Linked DNA regions of Nitrosospira lacus. The protein of the gene in region 3 interacts with the protein of the main gene of each other region in a pairwise test. Links are inferred from orthologs where the notes say so. Each region holds a gene or a part of one and is shown on either strand. Other genes may lie near its edges. The genes, in order: ftsA, ftsZ and EBAPG3_RS03730.

The links.
Region 1: the proteins of EBAPG3_RS03730 (region 3) and ftsA interact in binary tests that used the Escherichia coli proteins (3 or more experiments, as listed by UniProt). The link is inferred for Nitrosospira lacus from one-to-one orthologs.
Region 2: the proteins of EBAPG3_RS03730 (region 3) and ftsZ interact in binary tests that used the Escherichia coli proteins (3 or more experiments, as listed by UniProt). The link is inferred for Nitrosospira lacus from one-to-one orthologs.

What each region holds. Positions count from the first base shown.
Region 1 is NZ_CP021106.3:176,743-181,199, forward strand. Bases 1-2,897 are described here. They hold ftsA (cell division protein FtsA), read right to left. Parts: upstream 2,120-2,897; coding sequence 881-2,119; downstream 1-880. Other genes in these bases: ftsZ (cell division protein FtsZ), read right to left, coding at 1-817; EBAPG3_RS00805 (cell division protein FtsQ/DivIB), read right to left, coding at 2,133-2,885; EBAPG3_RS00810 (D-alanine--D-alanine ligase), read right to left, coding at 2,875-2,897. Outside these bases: more of EBAPG3_RS00810, read right to left, coding at 2,898-3,792; murB (UDP-N-acetylmuramate dehydrogenase), read right to left, coding at 3,789-4,457. UniProt on the Escherichia coli protein: Essential cell division protein that assists in the assembly of the Z ring. May serve as the principal membrane anchor for the Z ring.
Region 2 is NZ_CP021106.3:170,327-178,272, reverse strand. What follows is about bases 1-2,796. They hold ftsZ (cell division protein FtsZ), read left to right. Parts: upstream 1-713; coding sequence 714-1,880; downstream 1,881-2,796. Other genes in these bases: EBAPG3_RS00785 (PEP-CTERM sorting domain-containing protein), read right to left, coding at 2,541-2,796; EBAPG3_RS00790 (hypothetical protein), read left to right, coding at 2,053-2,412; ftsA (cell division protein FtsA), read left to right, coding at 1-650. Also shown: more of EBAPG3_RS00785, read right to left, coding at 2,797-3,635; EBAPG3_RS00775 (DciA family protein), read right to left, coding at 4,232-4,690; EBAPG3_RS00770 (M23 family metallopeptidase), read left to right, coding at 4,717-5,634; preprotein translocase subunit SecA, read left to right, coding at 5,726-7,946. UniProt on the Escherichia coli protein: Essential cell division protein that forms a contractile ring structure (Z ring) at the future cell division site. The regulation of the ring assembly controls the timing and the location of cell division.
Region 3 is NZ_CP021106.3:829,503-837,465, forward strand. What follows is about bases 5,151-7,963. They hold EBAPG3_RS03730 (rod shape-determining protein), read right to left. Parts: upstream 7,180-7,963; coding sequence 6,121-7,179; downstream 5,151-6,120. Other genes in these bases: mreD (rod shape-determining protein MreD), read right to left, coding at 5,151-5,153; mreC (rod shape-determining protein MreC), read right to left, coding at 5,151-6,048; gatC (Asp-tRNA(Asn)/Glu-tRNA(Gln) amidotransferase subunit GatC), read left to right, coding at 7,292-7,579; gatA (Asp-tRNA(Asn)/Glu-tRNA(Gln) amidotransferase subunit GatA), read left to right, coding at 7,703-7,963. Outside these bases: EBAPG3_RS03700 (pyridoxal-phosphate-dependent aminotransferase family protein), read right to left, coding at 1-159; EBAPG3_RS03705 (septal ring lytic transglycosylase RlpA family protein), read right to left, coding at 461-1,576; rod shape-determining protein RodA, read right to left, coding at 1,635-2,735; mrdA (penicillin-binding protein 2), read right to left, coding at 2,728-4,635; more of mreD, read right to left, coding at 4,632-5,150; more of mreC, read right to left, coding at 5,140-5,150. UniProt on the Escherichia coli protein: Forms membrane-associated dynamic filaments that are essential for cell shape determination. Acts by regulating cell wall synthesis and cell elongation, and thus cell shape.

The DNA.
Region 1 (4,457 bases), 660 kb from region 3 along the record:
GCATTTTCATTCCCGAGCTGGCGGTAATGTTGACCAGTATGCCACGTGCGCCGGAGAGATTCACATCTTCCAGCAGGGGGCTGGCCACTGCCTGCTCCGCCGCTGCGCGCGCGCGTTCGACACCTGCAGCAGTTGCGGAACCCATCATTGCCATACCCATTTCCGACATGACGGTTTTCACGTCAGCAAAATCAACGTTTACCAAGCCCGGGCAATTGATCACTTCCGCGATTCCCGCGACGGCGCCATACAGCACATTATTGGCGGCCTTGAATGCATCCAGCATGCTGACATCGTCGCCCAGCACCACCATCAGTTTGTCATTGGGAATCACGATCAACGAATCGACATGCTGTGACAGCGCTTCCATACCGGCCTGCGCTGCTTTAAGGCGTCTTCCTTCGAAGGAAAAGGGTTTGGTAACCACCGCCACGGTAAGAATATCCAATTCCTTCGCCACCTGCGCCACCACCGGCGCGGCGCCGGTACCGGTACCGCCACCCATCCCGGCGGTGACAAAGAGCATATCGGCGCCTTCAATCAGTTCCGCGATGCGGTCGCGGTCTTCCATCGCGGCGTCGCGTCCGATTTCCGGATTGGCTCCCGCTCCCAGCCCCTTGGTGATCGCGGATCCCAATTGCAACTGGGTACGCGCTTGATTACGCTTCAGTGCCTGGGCATCGGTATTGGCGGAAATGAACTCGACACCTTGCACCCCATTCTGAATCATGTGGTCCACCGCATTGCCGCCGCAACCGCCGATGCCAATGACCTTGATAACGGCTTCCTGAGTTTGTGTATCCATTATTTCGAACATGGCGCTTCTCCTTTAAAAATTGTTAGTTAAACTTTATGCGGGCTCCTGTTTTTTACGCCGCTGTCAAAAATTCCCTTGAAACCAGCTCTTCATTCTTTCAAGAATCCGCTTGAATGAGTTGCCCTGCAGCCTGGTATGCTGATGCCGCTGAAACTGCTCCATGCCGGCCATGATCAGCCCCACGCCGGTAGAACAGCGCGGCGTGAGCACCACTTCCGCCAATCCGCCGCGATAGTGCGGCAATCCCAGCCGCACCGGCATGTGGAATATCTCCTCGCCCAGCTCCACCATGCCATGCAGGGAGCTGCTGCCGCCGGTGATGACGATCCCGGACGAAAGCAATTCCTCGAAACCGCTGCGGCGCAACTCCGCCTGCACAAGGGAATAGAGTTCTTCCACGCGCGGCTCGATCACTTCCGCCAGCGTCTGGCGGGAAAGCTGGCGCGCGGCCCGCTCGCCCACACCCGCGACTTCCACCATTCCGCGCGGGTCGGCCATGCCGCGCAACGCGCAGCCGTAGCGGCACTTGATATCCTCGGCATCCTTGGTCGGCGTACGCAACGCCATCGCGATGTCATTGGTAATCTGGTCACCGGCAATCGGGATTACGGCGGTATGACGAATCGCGCCATGCGTGAACACCGCGATATCAGTAGTACCCCCGCCGATGTCCACCAGACATACGCCCAGATCTTTCTCGTCTTCCGATAGGACGGCCATTGCCGAGGCCAGCGGTTGCAACACCAGATCACGCACTTCCAGGCCGCAGCGGCGCACGCATTTCATGATGTTCTGCGCCGCGGACACCGCACCGGTAACAATATGCACTTTCACCTCCAGCCGTACGCCGCTCATGCCGATAGGCTCACGCACATCCTCCTGCCCGTCGATAATAAATTCCTGATTGAGGACATGGAGAACTTGCTGATCGTTGAGAATATTCACGGCCTTGGCGGTTTCCATCACGCGCTCGACATCCAGCTGCGATACTTCCTTGTCCTTGATTGCGACCATTCCATGGGAATTGAAACTCTTGATATGACTGCCGGCAATGCCGGTATATACCTCGCGAATTTTGCAGTCGGCCATGAGCTCAGCCTCTTCCAGCGCACGCTGGATCGCGCTCACCGTGGTCTCGATGTTGACGACGACGCCTTTTTTCAAACCGCGCGAGGGATGGCTGCCCATGCCGATAACCTCGAATCCGCCCTCGGGCTTTACCTCCGCGACGATGGCAATGATCTTCGATGTGCCGATATCGAGGCCAACGATCAAGTTCTTGTTTTCATTGATTCTACTCATCTGCTTCATGACCTTAATTTCGTGGAGCTTTCTTCCCGCCTGGCTTTTCCGTCATCCCTTCGGCTCGCACAGCGAAACCGTTGGGGTAACGCAAATCCACATGGCTCAATTGCTGGTTTAGTCGCGCAATGCTGTAGTCATGCGCCCGGGCATACCGCGCCAGCCTCGATTCCATCTGCTCGCGCCCGAGTTCCAGTACGATTCCATTATCCAGGTGAAGCTGCCAGGCACGACGGGGCGAGAGATTCACCCGCTCGATGCGCTGTTGCAAGGGCCGCAGCAATTCAGTAAAGACGGCGTATTGCCGCGCCATGTCATGCGAGCTCCCGGGCGGCCCATCGAATACAGGCAGTATTTCGTCAGACGCGGCGTTGAATGTTTCGCCATGCGTGTTCACCAATGCGTCACCGCCCCAGCGGGCCAGCGCGATATGTTCCTCGAGCGTCACTTCCAGGCTCTGCGGCCAGTGCCGCCGCACGCGTGCAACACGCACCCAGGACAACTTCCCGAACGCATGACGCATGGCATTGAGGTCAAGGGTGAGGAAACTTCCAATGAATTCGCTGTGAACCGCGCTTTCGATCTGTTCCCGTGTCACATGCCTCAGTTTGCCGTCACCGCTGTCGCTACCGCTGACACTCAGCGCCTTCACCGGCAATACCGGCAGACTCAGCGCCCACTGGCTGGCGGTATAAGCCGCCATCAACGCAACTAGCACAAATAGTGAATTGGCCAGCAAGTCCAGCGCCTGATGGTTATCCCACATGGGCCAGCTCCAGTATTCGCAGCACCAGGTCATCAAACGATATTCCGACCGCTTTTGCCGCCATCGGCACGAGGCTGTGGTCGGTCATGCCGGGCGAAGTGTTGGTCTCAAGAAAATAGGGTTTACCGGATTTATCCAGTATCACATCCACCCTTCCCCATCCTTCACACCCCAACGTCTGATGCGCTCGCAGCGCCTGCGCCTGAATTGCCTGCTCATCCGCGGCGGATAAGCCGCTTGGGCAAAAATACCGGGTATCGTCGGAAAGATATTTAGCTTGATAATCGTATAAGCCACCCGCGGTCTCTATCCGTACCAGAGGCAGCGGGGTCTCCCCGAGTATGGCGGCAGTCAGTTCCATGCCTTCGATGAACTGCTCCGCCAGCACCATGGTGTCGTGCCTTGCCGCTGATTCATACGCAGCCGGCAAGTGCGCCACGGCCTTGACCTTGCTCAAGCCGATGGTTGATCCTTCCCGGGATGGCTTGACGATCAGCGGCAAGCCAAGCGTTTTTACCACCGCGTCAAAGTCACTTTGGGCGTTGAGCAGAATGTGGCGAGGGGTATCGATCCCCGCCGCCTGCCACAGCAGCTTGGTACGCCATTTATCCATGGCCAGCGCGCTCGCCATGACCCCGCTGCCGGTATAAGGCAAGCCCATAAGCTCCAGGGCACCCTGCACGGTACCATCTTCGCCATAGCGCCCATGCAGGGCAATATGCGCCCGGTCAAAACCTTGTTGCAGAAGCGCCTCCATGTGGTGTTCAGAGGGATCGAAAGGATAAGCATCCACATTCTGGCGTCGCAGCGCGGCAAGTACCGCGTTACCGCTTTTGAGTGAAATCTCACGCTCGGCGGAACGCCCTCCCAGCAAAACTGCAACTTTTCCAAAATCAGAGCGACTCATGATCGATCATCCCCGATGAGGTTGTCAGTGGCAGACTTTTGAATCTGGCTGGATTCATGAGACGAGCCGATGATTCGCACTTCCTGCACCAGCTCAATCCCGGCCTTTTCCTTCACGGTTTCGCGCACCGCAGCAATCACCGCTTCAATTTCAGCCGCCGTGGCGTCGCCGGTATTTACGATAAAATTCGCATGCTTGAACGAAACCATTGCGCCACCGGCACGAAAGCCCTTCAGTCCGCATGACTCGATCAGCCGCGCCGCGTGGTCTCCCGGCGGATTGCGAAATACTGACCCGGCGTTGGGCAGATTCAATGGCTGAGTGCTGATGCGCCGAGCGAGCAATTCCTTGATCTTTTTGCGCGACGCCGCGTCTTCACCCCGCAACAACCTGAATCCGCCCCCCACAAACCATTCCTCACCGGAGGGATTGCCCCCCTTCTGATCCCTGGTGACCGACTCCAGCTTCAACATGACGTGCCGATAACCAATCTCATAATCCCCCGGCAGGCGTTCGCGCAGTTGACCTGCACGGTTGAGTATCTGCACGTGTTCGACAACTCCCCAGGTTTCAGCGCCATAACAACCCGCATTCATCGCCAGCGCTCCGCCCACCGTCCCGGGTATGCCCGCCAGAAACTCCGCACCCGCCAGACTGTGCAATGC
Region 2 (7,946 bases), 660 kb from region 3 along the record:
TCCTATCGGAAGACGAGAAAGATCTGGGCGTATGTCTGGTGGACATCGGCGGGGGTACTACTGATATCGCGGTGTTCACGCATGGCGCGATTCGTCATACCGCCGTAATCCCGATTGCCGGTGACCAGATTACCAATGACATCGCGATGGCGTTGCGTACGCCGACCAAGGATGCCGAGGATATCAAGTGCCGCTACGGCTGCGCGTTGCGCGGCATGGCCGACCCGCGCGGAATGGTGGAAGTCGCGGGTGTGGGCGAGCGGGCCGCGCGCCAGCTTTCCCGCCAGACGCTGGCGGAAGTGATCGAGCCGCGCGTGGAAGAACTCTATTCCCTTGTGCAGGCGGAGTTGCGCCGCAGCGGTTTCGAGGAATTGCTTTCGTCCGGGATCGTCATCACCGGCGGCAGCAGCTCCCTGCATGGCATGGTGGAGCTGGGCGAGGAGATATTCCACATGCCGGTGCGGCTGGGATTGCCGCACTATCGCGGCGGATTGGCGGAAGTGGTGCTCACGCCGCGCTGTTCTACCGGCGTGGGGCTGATCATGGCCGGCATGGAGCAGTTTCAGCGGCATCAGCATACCAGGCTGCAGGGCAACTCATTCAAGCGGATTCTTGAAAGAATGAAGAGCTGGTTTCAAGGGAATTTTTGACAGCGGCGTAAAAAACAGGAGCCCGCATAAAGTTTAACTAACAATTTTTAAAGGAGAAGCGCCATGTTCGAAATAATGGATACACAAACTCAGGAAGCCGTTATCAAGGTCATTGGCATCGGCGGTTGCGGCGGCAATGCGGTGGACCACATGATTCAGAATGGGGTGCAAGGTGTCGAGTTCATTTCCGCCAATACCGATGCCCAGGCACTGAAGCGTAATCAAGCGCGTACCCAGTTGCAATTGGGATCCGCGATCACCAAGGGGCTGGGAGCGGGAGCCAATCCGGAAATCGGACGCGACGCCGCGATGGAAGACCGCGACCGCATCGCGGAACTGATTGAAGGCGCCGATATGCTCTTTGTCACCGCCGGGATGGGTGGCGGTACCGGTACCGGCGCCGCGCCGGTGGTGGCGCAGGTGGCGAAGGAATTGGATATTCTTACCGTGGCGGTGGTTACCAAACCCTTTTCCTTCGAAGGAAGACGCCTTAAAGCAGCGCAGGCCGGTATGGAAGCGCTGTCACAGCATGTCGATTCGTTGATCGTGATTCCCAATGACAAACTGATGGTGGTGCTGGGCGACGATGTCAGCATGCTGGATGCATTCAAGGCCGCCAATAATGTGCTGTATGGCGCCGTCGCGGGAATCGCGGAAGTGATCAATTGCCCGGGCTTGGTAAACGTTGATTTTGCTGACGTGAAAACCGTCATGTCGGAAATGGGTATGGCAATGATGGGTTCCGCAACTGCTGCAGGTGTCGAACGCGCGCGCGCAGCGGCGGAGCAGGCAGTGGCCAGCCCCCTGCTGGAAGATGTGAATCTCTCCGGCGCACGTGGCATACTGGTCAACATTACCGCCAGCTCGGGAATGAAAATGCGGGAAGTCCACGAAGTCATGAATACCATCAAGGGGTTTACCGCCGACGATGCCACCGTGATTGTCGGTACCGTGATCGACGAGAACATGCAGGACAACCTGCGGGTCACCATGGTGGCGACAGGCCTTGGCGGCGTGGGTAACCGCATGCAGCCCAAACCGCTGAGTGTGATTCACACACGCACCGGGACGGACAACATCATGTTCTCGGACACCGTGAACTGGAAGGAACTGGATGCTCCCGCCGCGATTCGTTCGAACAGGAGGCGCGATGCCACCGTGGAAGCCATGAAACAGTCGGGAGTGGATATGCTGGATATTCCGGCGTTTTTGAGGAAACAAGCGGATTAAGGATTTTGCAAGTTGGCTCCGGCTGGATCGGACAGCCGTCAGGTGCGGTCGAGTGTTAGCTTCAAAGCCGTCTTCACGTGTACGGCAACAGGCTGAATCTTGGCTGACAAAGACTTTTTCCATTCGTATGTATGCATAACGCATGCCTAATTCGACACAGGGGAGAACCAAAATGGCTCAATTCAAAAATTGTACCCTTGGGTATTCAAAGGACGATTCATTCGTATACTTCAACATAGCGGCATCTATCGATTTTCTGCCTCATGAGATGAATACACATTGGTTTTTAGACGTTACGTTCATGGAAAATGCCGATCTCTTGGATGATAAAATTGGTTCAAATGCTCGAACATTCCTTGCTAACAGGCTTCACAAGGATGTCAGCTTTAATTTTGCTTTCAAGTGGGAAGTGGTAAACACGGAGGTGATGAACGGAGAAGTTTACGCCAAGGTGCGTATTGTCCCACTTGAGGTGCCGCCACCATTTGTAAAAGATGAGATAGAGACCAACATGATATCTGTTGATGTGTAAATAAAGGTTAAAGCTAACCGGGGCGAGGCTCGAATTAAATGTCTTAGACTTTCGCCACAGGTGGAAATGTGACAGGAAGAGACGCTCAGGTGCTAAAAACGAAAAGCCACATACGAAGCGGCCCTAGCTTAAGCAATCTTGCGACGAAGTGTCATAAAGCCCAACAAGCCCAAACCGGCCAACAGCATGGCATAGGTTTCCGGTTCAGGCACGACAGCTATATTCAAGTTGACCGCTGCATTCTGAGCGCCCAAGTAGTTGCCGATGTCGCTCGGGGCGGGGTTTGAGTCACCATAGCCCAAAACCGGGTCTCTAATAAATTTTGCTTCATGAGTTTCCGGATCATACGCACCTATATAATTGTAGAATTCATAACGACGAATCACCGATTCTGCATTCACTCCGACCGGAGCATCCCCTCCATTATCCAATATGCCGACATCGGGATTCTTGTTATCTATCTGCAATAATGCCCACTCGACTTCGGTATGGTTTTCGACCTCCTTGATTTTGGAATTGTCGCCCACCAGCTCTTCCAGACCAACCGGAGCATCAAACTCTGTTGTAAAAACCTTAACCCATAGCGCATCTCCAAACTCAACATTATTTTCGGGGGCAGGGGCCTGAATGTGGGCTGCCACCACAGGGGGTGCAGCGGGGACGGGTGAGGGAGTTACATTCCAAACTGGCGCAGGAAGATTGACAACCCCATTGGTCAATACACCGGGCGTTGCAGTCTCGACCAGCCAGCTATAGGTGGTCTTGGTTGCGTTATGGGTCGTACCGACACCAAAGTGATCGCAAGGCGTACCTGGACCATAACCGACGCCGCCACCAGACCAGCAATTATCTCCAGGTGTAATGAAAGTTCCGCTTGGCGTACCGAAATCCCAGCTCGCCCCATCGAAAAGACCGCGATAGGTTACTTTTGTACCGAACGTCGCACCATTCGCGTACTCAGAAATAGTAGGGGCGCCATAACGTTCTACGCTTGTTAAAGGGTCAAAGCCGCGACCACTTGGAAAGCCTCGGCCAGCTCCGCCAAACGTGTCGGTGATATCGGAGCTATGCAGGCCTTCGAGATCAATTTCAAAGCCATGCGCGGTTTTACCGGTATCATTGATTACGTCAAAATTTCCCAAAAAACCAATGACCGAAGCAGAGGCCATATCTGGCGTAATCGCCATCGATAGCGCGACAGTCAACACTGAGAATTTAAGCATATCCAATTCCTCCTTGGTCGACTATTAAACCCAAATTGAGAAGATCTTTCAATGATCGGGATCATATTCATGTAAGGGGCACAACGCAAGCTATTGGAACACATCACTCTGTTAGCGGTGCTGGTCAAGGTAGGCAAGCCAGCGCGGAATCGGCGGGGGAGGGATTTGGTCATGTACGCAATCGGAGCTAGGTGGAAGACAATCAGGAGCGAGAAATGGCAGCGGACACCAACGAGAGTGTCAACTGCTTGCTGCGGCAGTAGCTGCCCAAGGGCAGTGACATGAATCGCTTCACGCAAGAGGAACTGGACGAACGCGCTTGGTAACTGAACCACACCGCAAAAGTCGCTAGACTTCAAGTACCCCGCAGAGTTATTCACGCCCGACGCATTCGATTTAAGCAACATCATACTGCACTTCTTGGGGTTGGAAATTGGCAATACTGCCAGTACGGAAACGGTAGAAAACAATCAGTATGTAATGCCTGGCTCACGTTTTGTCAGCTGGGGCGATACTCAGGCAGGCAAGCGGTTACAATTCATGCGCTGTTTCCCCCTTTCCATATTATTTCCGCCATATGGTTTTTCGGCATATTTTTAATCGTTCTGCTTCTTCAGCAACGATTCGACCGCCGTTTTCAGAGGCGATGGAGGCAATTCCGCAGCCAGTCCGATCAGGCTTTTCACACCGGCCTGGCCTATTTTCTGCTTTCCAGCTGGCCCGTTTGCGGATAGCCCATGCCCTGTAACAGAACGGTAATCTGCTTGCACAGTAACCCGAATTGCAGTAACCTCATAACCTCTCGCCCGGAATTTTAATAATAACGACGGCAAAATTTGCCTGAGTTTCGCTGCGATCGCACCGTTGTGCGCACACAGGGTCAGGTTCCCTTCGAAGAACCCGCCCAGAGTGCAGCGTTGAGCCAATTGCGGCGGAGCGATATCCATGAATACCCGTTGCATCGCGGTTAGTTTGTCCAGGTAGCCGAATAACCGTTGATGATCGGACATAGTGCTGAGGGCGCCGAGGTAAAAAGTAATCTTGCGTGCGGCCATGGCTGAATGACAATCAGGGAATAAAGATGAATATTATTCTAGTTTCCAATAATTTGGCAAAGGCGCGAACACTGACCTTAACCCGCTTGCATCTTGCCCTTGCCGCGGGAGCATTCCTGTTAAGCGCTGTGTTATTGGCGATGGCGCTGAATTATCTTTCCCTGCGTTACGCTGACAAGATCGACAGCCCCACCTTGCGATCGCTGGTTTTGAGCGTGCAGGCGGAAGAACAGCAAAAGACCCAATCGTATTTGCGTGATAGCCTCAACGCGATGGCGGTCAGAATGGGCCAGATGCAGGCTCAACTGCTACGGCTCGATTCGGTGGGCGCCCGTCTGGCGGAATTGTCAGGAATCAAGCCGCAGGAATTTTTGTTCAACCAGCGTCCGGGGCAGGGAGGAGTCGCTTCTTCCTTACCGTCTCAGGAAATGTCACTTCTGGAAGTCAGCAATAAAATCCAGGAACTGTCGCTCATTCTGGATGATCGGGCCGACAAGTTTGGTGCCTTGGATTCCGTGTTGATGCAAGACAGGCTCAAGAAAAAAATGCTTCCTTCCATTATGCCGGTCAGTACAAAATGGTACTCCTCCGGTTTTGGTGTGCGCATCGATCCCTTCACGGGAAGAAGTGTTTTCCACGAAGGGGTGGATTTCACAGCCGCAACGGGTACTCCGATCGTCGCCGCCGCGGGAGGCGTGGTCGTGTATTCCGGTTTCCATTCCGAATATGGTAATATGATAGATGTTGACCACGGCAATGATCTCGTCAGCCGTTATGCCCACGCATCCAAGCGCACGGTCAAAGTGGGCCAGGTTGTCGTGCGGGGACAGAAGATCGCGGAAGTGGGCAGCACTGGCCGTTCCACCGGCCCGCATCTGCATTTTGAAGTCAGGCACAAGGGCTTGCCGCAAAATCCGTCACGATTCTTGAAGATGCCTGGTTGAGCCGGATTAATACTCTGCTGCGGGGGTGAGGCCAAAAACCTCACCCCTTATTTTTTGGACGTTTGTTTAAATAGAATTTTTTCGAGATTTCATGCTGAACAATCTGCTCAAGAAGGTCTTCGGAAGCCGAAATGACCGGCTGATCAAACAGTATTTCCAGGCTGTGGGAACGATCAACGCGCTGGAAGCCAGGATAGCATCCCTGACTGACGCTGAGTTACGCGCCAAGACCGATGAGTTCAGGCAACGCATTGCCGATGGCGCAACGCTCGATGCATTGTTGCCGGAGGTGTTTGCCGTGGTGCGCGAGACCAGCAAACGCATACTCGGAATGCGGCATTTTGACGTACAGTTGATTGGCGGCATGGTGCTGCATAGCGGAAAAATCGCCGAGATGCGTACAGGCGAAGGAAAAACGTTGATGGCGACCTTGCCTGCCTACCTCAATGCACTGGCCGACAAAGGCGTTCATCTGGTGACAGTGAATGACTATCTCGCCAAGCGGGATGCGGAGTGGATGGGACGCATCTATCAATTCCTCGGTATCAGCGTCGGCGTGATTCTTTCCCAAATGGACCACGGCGACAAGCAGGCCGCCTACGCCGCCGGCATTACCTATGGCACCAACAACGAATATGGGTTTGATTACCTGCGCGACAATATGGTGAATCACCCTGTCGAGCGTGTTCAGCGGTTACTCAATTATGCCATCGTTGACGAAGTGGATTCCATTCTGATTGACGAGGCGCGCACTCCGCTGATCATATCTGGCCAGGCGGAAGGCAGCACCGACGTCTATTTGCGTATGAATGTGCTAATTCCAAAGCTTGTCCGCCAGGAAACAGAGAAGCACCCCGGCGATTTTAGCGTGGATGAAAAATCCCAGCAGGTGCTATTGAGCGAGGCGGGTTTTGAGCATGCGGAAAAACTGCTTGCCCAGAGCGGACTGCTGACGCCGGGCACCAGCCTATACGATCCCGCCAATATCAACCTCGTTCATCATCTTTACGCGGGACTGCGTGCCCATGCCTTATTTCTTCGTGACCAGCATTATGTGGTGCAGGACGGCGAAGTCGTCATCGTCGATGAGTTTACCGGACGGCTGATGTCAGGCAGGCGCTGGTCGGAAGGATTGCATCAGGCGGTGGAAGCAAAAGAGGGTGTCCCGATCCAGAAAGAGAATCAGACACTGGCCTCGATCACTTTTCAGAATTATTTCCGCATGTATCACAAATTGGCGGGCATGACGGGTACGGCCGATACCGAGGCTTACGAGTTTCAGCAGATTTACGGATTGGAAACGGTGATCATTCCAACCCATCGTCCCATGATACGTAATGATCGCATGGATCAGGTATTCCGCACCATGGACGAGAAGAATCGTGCCATCATCGCGGATATCAAAGACTGCTATGAGAGGGGGCAACCTGTTCTGGTCGGAACCACCTCTATCGAGAACAATGAGCTGCTGTCCGGATTACTTACTCAGGAGCAGTTGCCGCATCAGGTACTCAATGCCAAACAGCATGCAAGAGAAGCGGAGATCGTCACCCAGGCAGGGCGCCCGAAGATGGTTACCATTGCCACCAATATGGCGGGCAGAGGTACTGACATTGTGCTGGGAGGCAATCCGGAGCCGGAGCTCGAGCGCATCCGTACCGACGAAACCATGAGCGAACCTGCGAAGCTTGAGCGTACCGCGGAATTGCAGGAGGAATGGCAGCGGCTTCACGAGGAAGTGCTGAAGCAAGGGGGCCTCCATATCATCGGCACCGAACGGCATGAATCCCGGCGCGTGGATAACCAGTTGCGCGGCCGCTCCGGCCGCCAGGGAGACCCCGGTTCCAGCCGTTTCTATCTTTCGCTGGAGGATCCGCTTCTGCGCATTTTCGCATCGGATCGTGTGGCAAACATCATGCAGAAGCTCAACATGCCGGAGGGCGAGGCCATTGAGCACCCCTGGGTTACTCGCGCCATTGAAAATGCCCAGCGCAAGGTGGAAGCCCGTAATTTCGACATGCGCAAACAATTGCTGGAATACGATGATGTTGCCAACGATCAGCGCAAGGTGATCTATGAGCAGCGTAACGAACTTCTCGAGTCTCAGGATATTTCAGAGACGGTCACCGCCATGCGCGGGGACGTGCTGGGCGGTCTTATCGCCCTCTATGTGCCGCCGCAAAGCGTCGAGGAGCAGTGGGATATACCGGGACTGGAAAAGGCATTGGCTGCCGAATATCAGTTGCAGTTACCGTTACGGGAGTGGCTGGAGAAAGAACCTGACCTGCATGAAGAAAGTCTTCACCAGCGCA
Region 3 (7,963 bases):
CATATCCGTGAATACAGGATCAAGGTGGCCCAGCGTCGGGCGGGCCATGGCGGATAAAACGCGCGGGTGGGTATCCGACGGCCCCGGTCCCATCAAGACACGCTGCGGGGGATAAAACGTACCGATCTTTTTGGTGGGGTAGAAGTTCTTGGTAGTCATGGTTGATCCTGAATGTAGTGGACTGATTAACTTAACGGAAGGTCCGATTCTATCAAGTGACGGGGGAATTGGCTATTAGTGAAAGTGCACGTGAGCTGTAACCGGTGGAAAATGACAGCTGCCGCGCTGGCGCTGACACGCGTATAGGCGCAAAGTCGATGCGCGCATAGATCAATTCTTGCCAGAGCGGCTAGAGATCGTACTTTGTTCCGTCTTTGGGAAATGAATATTGCATAGTTGCGTCAGGCAGCCAGCCTCGTGAAAGGGCGGCAAGGAATCAGGCTAGCCTCAATACTCACTACTAACGGACCAGCACCATCGGCTTGATGGAAAGCACTTGAGCGATTTTATCGGCTGCCTGCCGGGCTACAGCGTGATCGGGATAAGGTCCGGCGTGAACCTTGAATAAGCCATCTTTCGAAACAATGCCAAGGATAGGGGTCAATGAAGGAAGTTCTGACCGCATGTGAGCGAGGAAATTATCCGCATTATCGTAGGCGCTGAATGCGCCCAATTGCAGGTAGACCCCGCTTGTACCCGTGGGAACCTGCGCATCGGCAACGTCGCGAACGGATGCGCCGGATGGCAACGTGGGCGAATAGGCTGCTTCGATTAAATCCGGCTTGGCTTCTTCATTTTGCGGCTCTACGCCAACCGGACGCTGGGCTGTTTTTTCCCGACTGGCAGCAGCTGAAGGGGAAGATGCGGGGGCTGGTGTAGAAGCCGGTGCAGGGTTAAAGATGGGGACCGAATTCGCTACTAGGGCAGGTGCCGCTGCAACCTGCATGGAGGCTCCTGTGCCCGGCAGGATGCTTTCCACTTCCACCCAGGCACTGCCACCATCCAGCACACCGAGTTTGTGGGCTGCGGTATAGGAAAGATCGATCAGGCGGTCAGAATGAAATGGTCCACGGTCGTTGACGCGCACGATCACGGATTTTCCATTCTGGATGTTGGTGACGCGGGCATAGCTGGGTAATGGCAGCGTGGTATGGGCGGCGGTCATGGTGTACATATCGTAGACTTCGCCGGATGCTGTTTTCTGTCCGTGGTAACGGCGGCCATACCAGGAAGCTACCCCGCGTTCCCGGTAAGATTCCAGGGTGGTCATCGGCGTGTAGGATTTTCCCAGCGCGACATAAGGCCGCATGTTGGCCTGGCGCAGGGGTTCATGCCGCGGAACAGCGTCGAGGATGGAAGCAAGGTCAGCCGGCGGGTTGTCGCCGGGCCCGTCATCCAGATAATAACCGCCCTTTTTTGCCGCAATAGCCGGCTTTACCGATGCGGCGGAAGGTGTTTTGCCCATGTTATCGCGTTTCAGGACACTGCCGCAGCCCGCGATAAAAACTACCATGGCTGCCGCGATGATCCTTAGAACCTGTACTCGCCCTGTCACTTTTTTGCTTGATTCCTTCAAGTCCGGCAGACTGCCAGAATAGTGGATGAGACGCTTCTTGATCCCGAATCAATCTTCCTTACGTTTTTACCAGTTTAGGATGCGTCTGTATGCTCATCAAAATACCAAATCCCAGCAGCATTGTCACCATTGACGTGCCGCCGTAGCTGATCAGCGGCAGCGGTACGCCCACCACGGGCAGAATACCGATAACCATGCCGATGTTGACGAAAATATAAGTGAAGAAAGTCAGCGTGATCGAGCCGGCGATAAGCCGGGTAAACTGGGTCGAGGCATTGGCGGCAATAATCATGCCGCGGCCGATTACCATCAGGTATAGCAGCAACAGTAATGAATTGCCGACCAATCCGAATTCCTCCGAGAACACTGCGAAGATGAAATCGGTGCTTTTCTCCGGAAGGAAATCGAGATGGGTTTGGGTCCCATTTTGCCAGCCTTTGCCGAGGACACCACCGGATCCTATGGCAATAGTGGACTGGATCGTGTGATAGCCGGCCCCCAGCGCATCCTGTGTCGGATCAAGCAGCGTCATGACACGCCGGCGCTGATAATCGTGCATCATCGACCACAGGATTGGCAGACTGCCAGCTCCGGCGATCAGCAGTGCGGCCATGATGCGCCACGACAGCCCGGTGAGAAACAGAACGTAGAAACCGCTGGATGCAATCAGCAATGCGGTGCCTAAGTCCGGCTGCCGCATGATCATCACGACCGGAATCAGGAGCAGCAACGTGGCGACTGCGTAGTCCCTGAGCCGCAGAGTGGCCTCATGCTTGTCAAAATACCACGCCATCATCAGCGGCACAGCTATTTTCATCAACTCGGAAGGCTGGATACGCGTCACACCAATGTTCAGCCAGCGTCGCGCACCGTTGTTGATTTCACCGAACAGCGCCACGCCGAGCAACAGGAAAAGACCGGCTACGTATATCGGGAGGGCGATACGCATGATATGCTGCAACGGGATATTCGCAATCAGCCACATGATGCCAAGCGCCACCAGCATGTTGATCGCCTGATTAGTGACACGACTCAGGTTTGCGTCGGTGGCGCTATACAGCGTGGCCAGGCCAGTCAGCATCAGCAGCAGAATTCCGCTCAGCAGAAACCCATCCACATAGCGCGTGAGGTAGTGCCATAAGCGCAAGGGCTTAATCATGCGCACCCTCCTCGTCTTCAGGGATGGCCTTTGCCGCGGCTTCTGCGGGCAACTTGCCAAGCAGATGATAGTCCATTACCAGCCTGGCGACCGGTGCGGCGGTAGCGCCGCCGTGACCGCCATTTTCCACCAGCACCGCCAGCGCTATTCTGGGGTTTTCCGTGGGCGCGTAGGCAACGAACAGCGCATGGTCGCGATGGCGTTCCTGAACCTTGCTCTCCACATATTTTTCTCCTTGCTTCATGCCGACCACTTGCGACGTACCCGTCTTCCCCGCGAAGGTATAGGCGGCATCCGCACCGGCGAGCGCCGCGGTGCCGCCAGGCCGGGTTACCGCTATCAGCGCGTTTTGAACGTGCGTCAGATTAACGGGGTTGAGATTGAGCGTGTATAGAGGTTGCGTCACGATTTCGCGCACTTCCCCATTCCTGCTATTGTGAACCTGCTTTACCAGGTGCGGGCGGAAGGCGGCACCCTTGCTGGCAAGGATGGCGGTCGCGAAAGCCAGTTGCAGGGGTGTAGTCAGATTGTAGCCTTGCCCGATACCCACGGAAATGGTGTCACCCGCGTACCATTTCTGCTTGTATCGCTTCATTTTCCATTCTTGCGAGGGCAACAGGCCACTGGCTTCGCCCTCGATATCGATCCCGGTTTTTTTTCCTAGCCCGAATTGGCCGGTAAAGTTGAAAATGTTGTCTATACCGAGGTCATTGGCCAGCCCGTAATAATAAGTGTCGCACGACACGACCAGAGATTTATGCAGATCCACATAGCCATGGCCACCCGCTTTCCAGTCACGGAAGCGGTGGGTGCTGCCAGGCAGGCTGAAGTATCCGGGATCACTGATTCCTTGCTGAGGCGTGCGTTTCTTCAGCTCCAGGCCGGCCAGCGCCATGAATGGTTTGAATGTGGAACCCGGTGGATATAATCCGCGCAAAGCGCGGTTGTTCAGCGGCCTGTCGATGGAGTTATTCAGCAAATCCCAGTTCTCCGAGTCGATACCATCGACAAACAGATTGGGATCGAAGCCCGGCTTGCTGACGAATGCCAGTACATCGCCGGTAGCGGGGTCAATGGCTACCAGCGCGCCGCGCCGGTCTCCAAACGCCTTTTCCGCAACCTCCTGCAACTTGATATCGATCGACAACGTCAGATTATTGCCTGAGATTGGCGGGGTACGGGATATTACTCTTATTACCCGGCCGGCCGCGTCAGTTTCCATTTCCTCGAAGCCGGTGATACCGTGCAACTCCTTCTCGTAGCTTTGTTCGATGCCGATCTTGCCCATATACAGCGAGCCGCGATAGTTGGCCAGGTTTTCGTTGGCCTCCAGCTGTTCCAGATCTTTATCGTTGATGCGGCCAATATAACCCACCACATGTGACGCAATTTCCCCTTTCGGGTACTGGCGGAACAAGCGCGCTTTAATTTCCACTCCAGGAAAACGATAGCGATGGGCGGCGAAGCGCGCCACTTCCACATCCGATAAACGAGTGCGAATGGGCAGGCTTTCAAATCGCTTGCTCTCGTCCATCAGTTTCTTGAAACGCTTGCGGTCTCGGGCTGCTATCTCGATTACAGTGGATAATTCATTGATGAGAGCTTCCAGATTGGTTACCTTGCTTGGCACGATTTCGAGCGTATAGGCCGAGTAGTTATGTGCCAGCACTTCGCCATTACGGTCGAAAATCAGTCCCCGGTTAGGTACGATGGGTGCAATGGATATCCGGTTAGCTTCCGCCAGCGTGTGATAGTGGTCGCGTTGCGATACCTGCAAGTAAAAGAATCGGGAAAATAGCAGAAGGAACAGCAGCAGCACGAACACGGCGCCAATGGCCAGCCGTACCCGGAAATGATGCAGTTCGCGGGGGTGATTACGAAGCTCTACCGTTCGCTTCATAACGCATTGGAATCAGACTTGGGCCTCTGGGGTATTCTCAATATCAATGACAGTAGCGGCCACAACATAATGCCGGTAGCGCTGGCAAGAAAAAAATCCCAACCGGGAAAATCCGCCCCATCCAGTAGCCAGGTCAGAAGCACGACAAACTGCCCCATGAGCAATATCAGTCCCATCTGGGGAGCCTGCTTCAGCAGACCAAAATTATACAAGCGCCGCTGGAATAGCAACGCGGCAAAAGCCATGATGCTGTATGCCAGGGCATGCTGGCCGAATGTCCCGGCATTGCCGATATCCATTAACAAGCCCATGCCAAAGGCGGTACTCATACCAACCCGCTGCGGTTGATTGATACACCAGTAAAGAATCGTCAGCGCGGTGAAATCAGGCCAGAACGTCAGCAACGCATCCTTTAACGGTAACAGGTTCAGCAGCAGCGCCAGCATCAGGCTAAGAAAGATGAATGAACCTTTAACAGGCCGCAGAATTTCCTGCCTGGGATGATCAGCGAACGCCAACTTTTTCTCGCTTCTTGCCCTCCGGCTTGGGCTTGATCTCGAACGCGTCCACCGGATTTTCCGTAGCGGTTGCCATCACGGACAATATCAGCAGCTGCCGGTGGCGGTCCACTCCCGCCGCAGGTGTGCAGATAACACGGGCAAAGACATAAGAAGGATTGCGCTCGATTTTCGACACCACCGCCACGGGAAGACCGGGCGGATAAACACCATCGATGCCGGAAGTCACCAGCATATCGCCTTCCTCGATATCGGTGTTAACCGCCACATAACGCAATTCCAGCGATCCATCCTTGCCCGTGCCGGAGACCACCGAACGTAAGCCATTACGGACGATCTGCACCGGCACCGAGTGATCCCTGTCGGTAATGAGCGTGACTTCAGACAGCCACGGAGAGTTGCGAGTAATCTGCCCCACCACGCCTGCATCGTCCACCACCACCTGGCCGGGCTGGATACCACTCTGGCTGCCTTTATCAAGTATGACCTTGCGGTTGAATGGATCGCGCGGGACGTGGAGAATCTCGGCCATGACAGCTTTGCTTTCCATACGCTGCGCGGCTTCCAGCAGTTTGCGCAATTGTGAATTCTCGGCTTCCAGCGCCTGGAGCTGCTGGAGCTGTCCGCGGTCCGCAAGGTGCCGCTGCTTGAGATATTCGTTTTCGTCTATCGAATGCTGGCTGGCGAGAAATCCGCTGCCCGCGTCATAGATCGTTGTGGGTATGTTAGCCAGTTTTTGTAATGGATAAATCACTACGCTGAAAGCCTGGCGAATTTCGGAGAGATATTTAAACCGGGTATCAGCCGCCATCAGCAGCAAAGACAGTAATACAAAAAATCCCAGTCGAGCCAGCAAGCTGGGGCCTTGCCTGAAAAACTGCGGGGCCATTTCCATTACGTCTCAGTTTCGGGGATTCCCAATACAGAGTGCGTTCCGCCGGGGGTTGAGAGGAATGCGCCGACCCATTTAATCACTGGCAAATATACCGACCAGATGATCCATATTCTCCAGCGCGACACCCGACCCGCGCACGACGCAAGTAAGCGGGTCTTCCGCAATGATTACCGACAAGCCGGTTTCTTCCATCAGCAGGCGATCAATATCACGCAGCAATGCACCGCCACCGGTCAGCACCATGCCTTTTTCGGCAATATCCGCTCCGAGCTCGGGCAGCGTATGTTCCAGCGCGGATTTGACCGCGCTGACGATACTGTTCAGGGGATCGGTCAGTGCCTCAAGGATTTCATTGCTGGAAATGGCAAAGCTGCGTGGAATGCCTTCCGCCAGATTGCGTCCCTTGACTTCCATTTCACGTACTTCCGATCCCGGAAAGGCGGAACCGATCTCCTTCTTGATCAATTCGGCGGTGACTTCACCGATCAGCATGCCATAGTTGCGGCGAATGTAATTGATGATGGCCTCGTCGAACTTGTCACCCCCGACGCGTACCGAGTTTGAATAAACGATACCGCCCAGCGATATCACACCCACTTCCGTAGTGCCGCCGCCAATATCGACCACCATCGAGCCCGTAGCCTCCTCGACCGGCAAGTTGGCACCGATGGCCGCGGCCATCGGCTCCTCGATCAACTCCACCTTGCGTGCTCCGGCGCCATAGGCTGCCTCGCGGATGGCACGGCGCTCCACCTGAGTGGAACCGAAGGGAACACAAATGACAATGCGCGGATTGGCAGAAAAAAGCCGAGGCGGATTCACCTTCTTGATAAAGTGCTTCAGCATCTGCTCGGTAACGGTGAAGTCGGCGATGACGCCGTCCTTCATGGGGCGGATCGCCGTGATATTGCCGGGTGTGCGCCCCAGCATCTGCTTGGCTGCCAGCCCTACCTGCTGAATTATCTTCTTGCCGTTTGGGCCGCCATCCTGGCGTATTGCCACTACTGAAGGCTCGTTGAGCACGATGCCCTGACCGCGAACGTAAATCAGGGTATTGGCGGTACCCAGATCAATCGCCATGTCAGTGGAAAAATAACCCTTCAGTATGTTGTTGTTAATAAAATTAAGCATGTAAACGAAATCCGTTGGAGATGACAGTGATAAAAAGCGCGCGAAAAAAATGCGTCGGTCAGGCCGGCTATGATACTCTATTAGCTATTTGAATATAAGGGTTTTGGCGGCGATGTCACTGTCTCTGGATGATGTAAAACGCGTCGCAAACCTGGCCCGCATTGAAATCAGCGAGGATGAGGCACATACCGCGCTGGCGCAGTTATCGGACATCTTCGGCTTGATCCAGGAAATGCAGGCGGTGGATACGTCGGCGATAAAACCTGTGTCCCACGCTCAGGAGGTTATGCAGCGCCTCCGCGCGGATGTGGTGACCGAGGTCGATCAGCGCGAATTGTTCCAGTCGATAGCGCCCAAGGTGGAAGCGGGGCTATACCTGGTGCCGAAAGTCATCGAGTGATTCTGAACAAATTCTCAGGTTTGCCGGCGACGCATTTTACGGAATACTTGTTCCAAAGCCCCATTGCCTTGCCCTGGTACTTTCCTGTCATCTTTCCATGATCTGCTTCGCTTCAAAAATACCATGTTGAACTTCGGCGTCACGCAACTCTCTGCCTTGCTTGCGGCAAGAAAAATCTCCAGCACTGAACTGACCAGGGAGTTTCTTGAGCGCTCAAAGTCACTGAATCCGGACTACAACGCTTTCATTACTATCGATGAAGAGACAAGCCTTGCCCAGGCACGAGCCGCCGATGCGATGATCGCGGCCGGCCAGGCGCATCCGCTAACCGGCATTCCCATTGCCCAGAAGGATATTTTCTGTACCAAGGGATGGCTTACCACC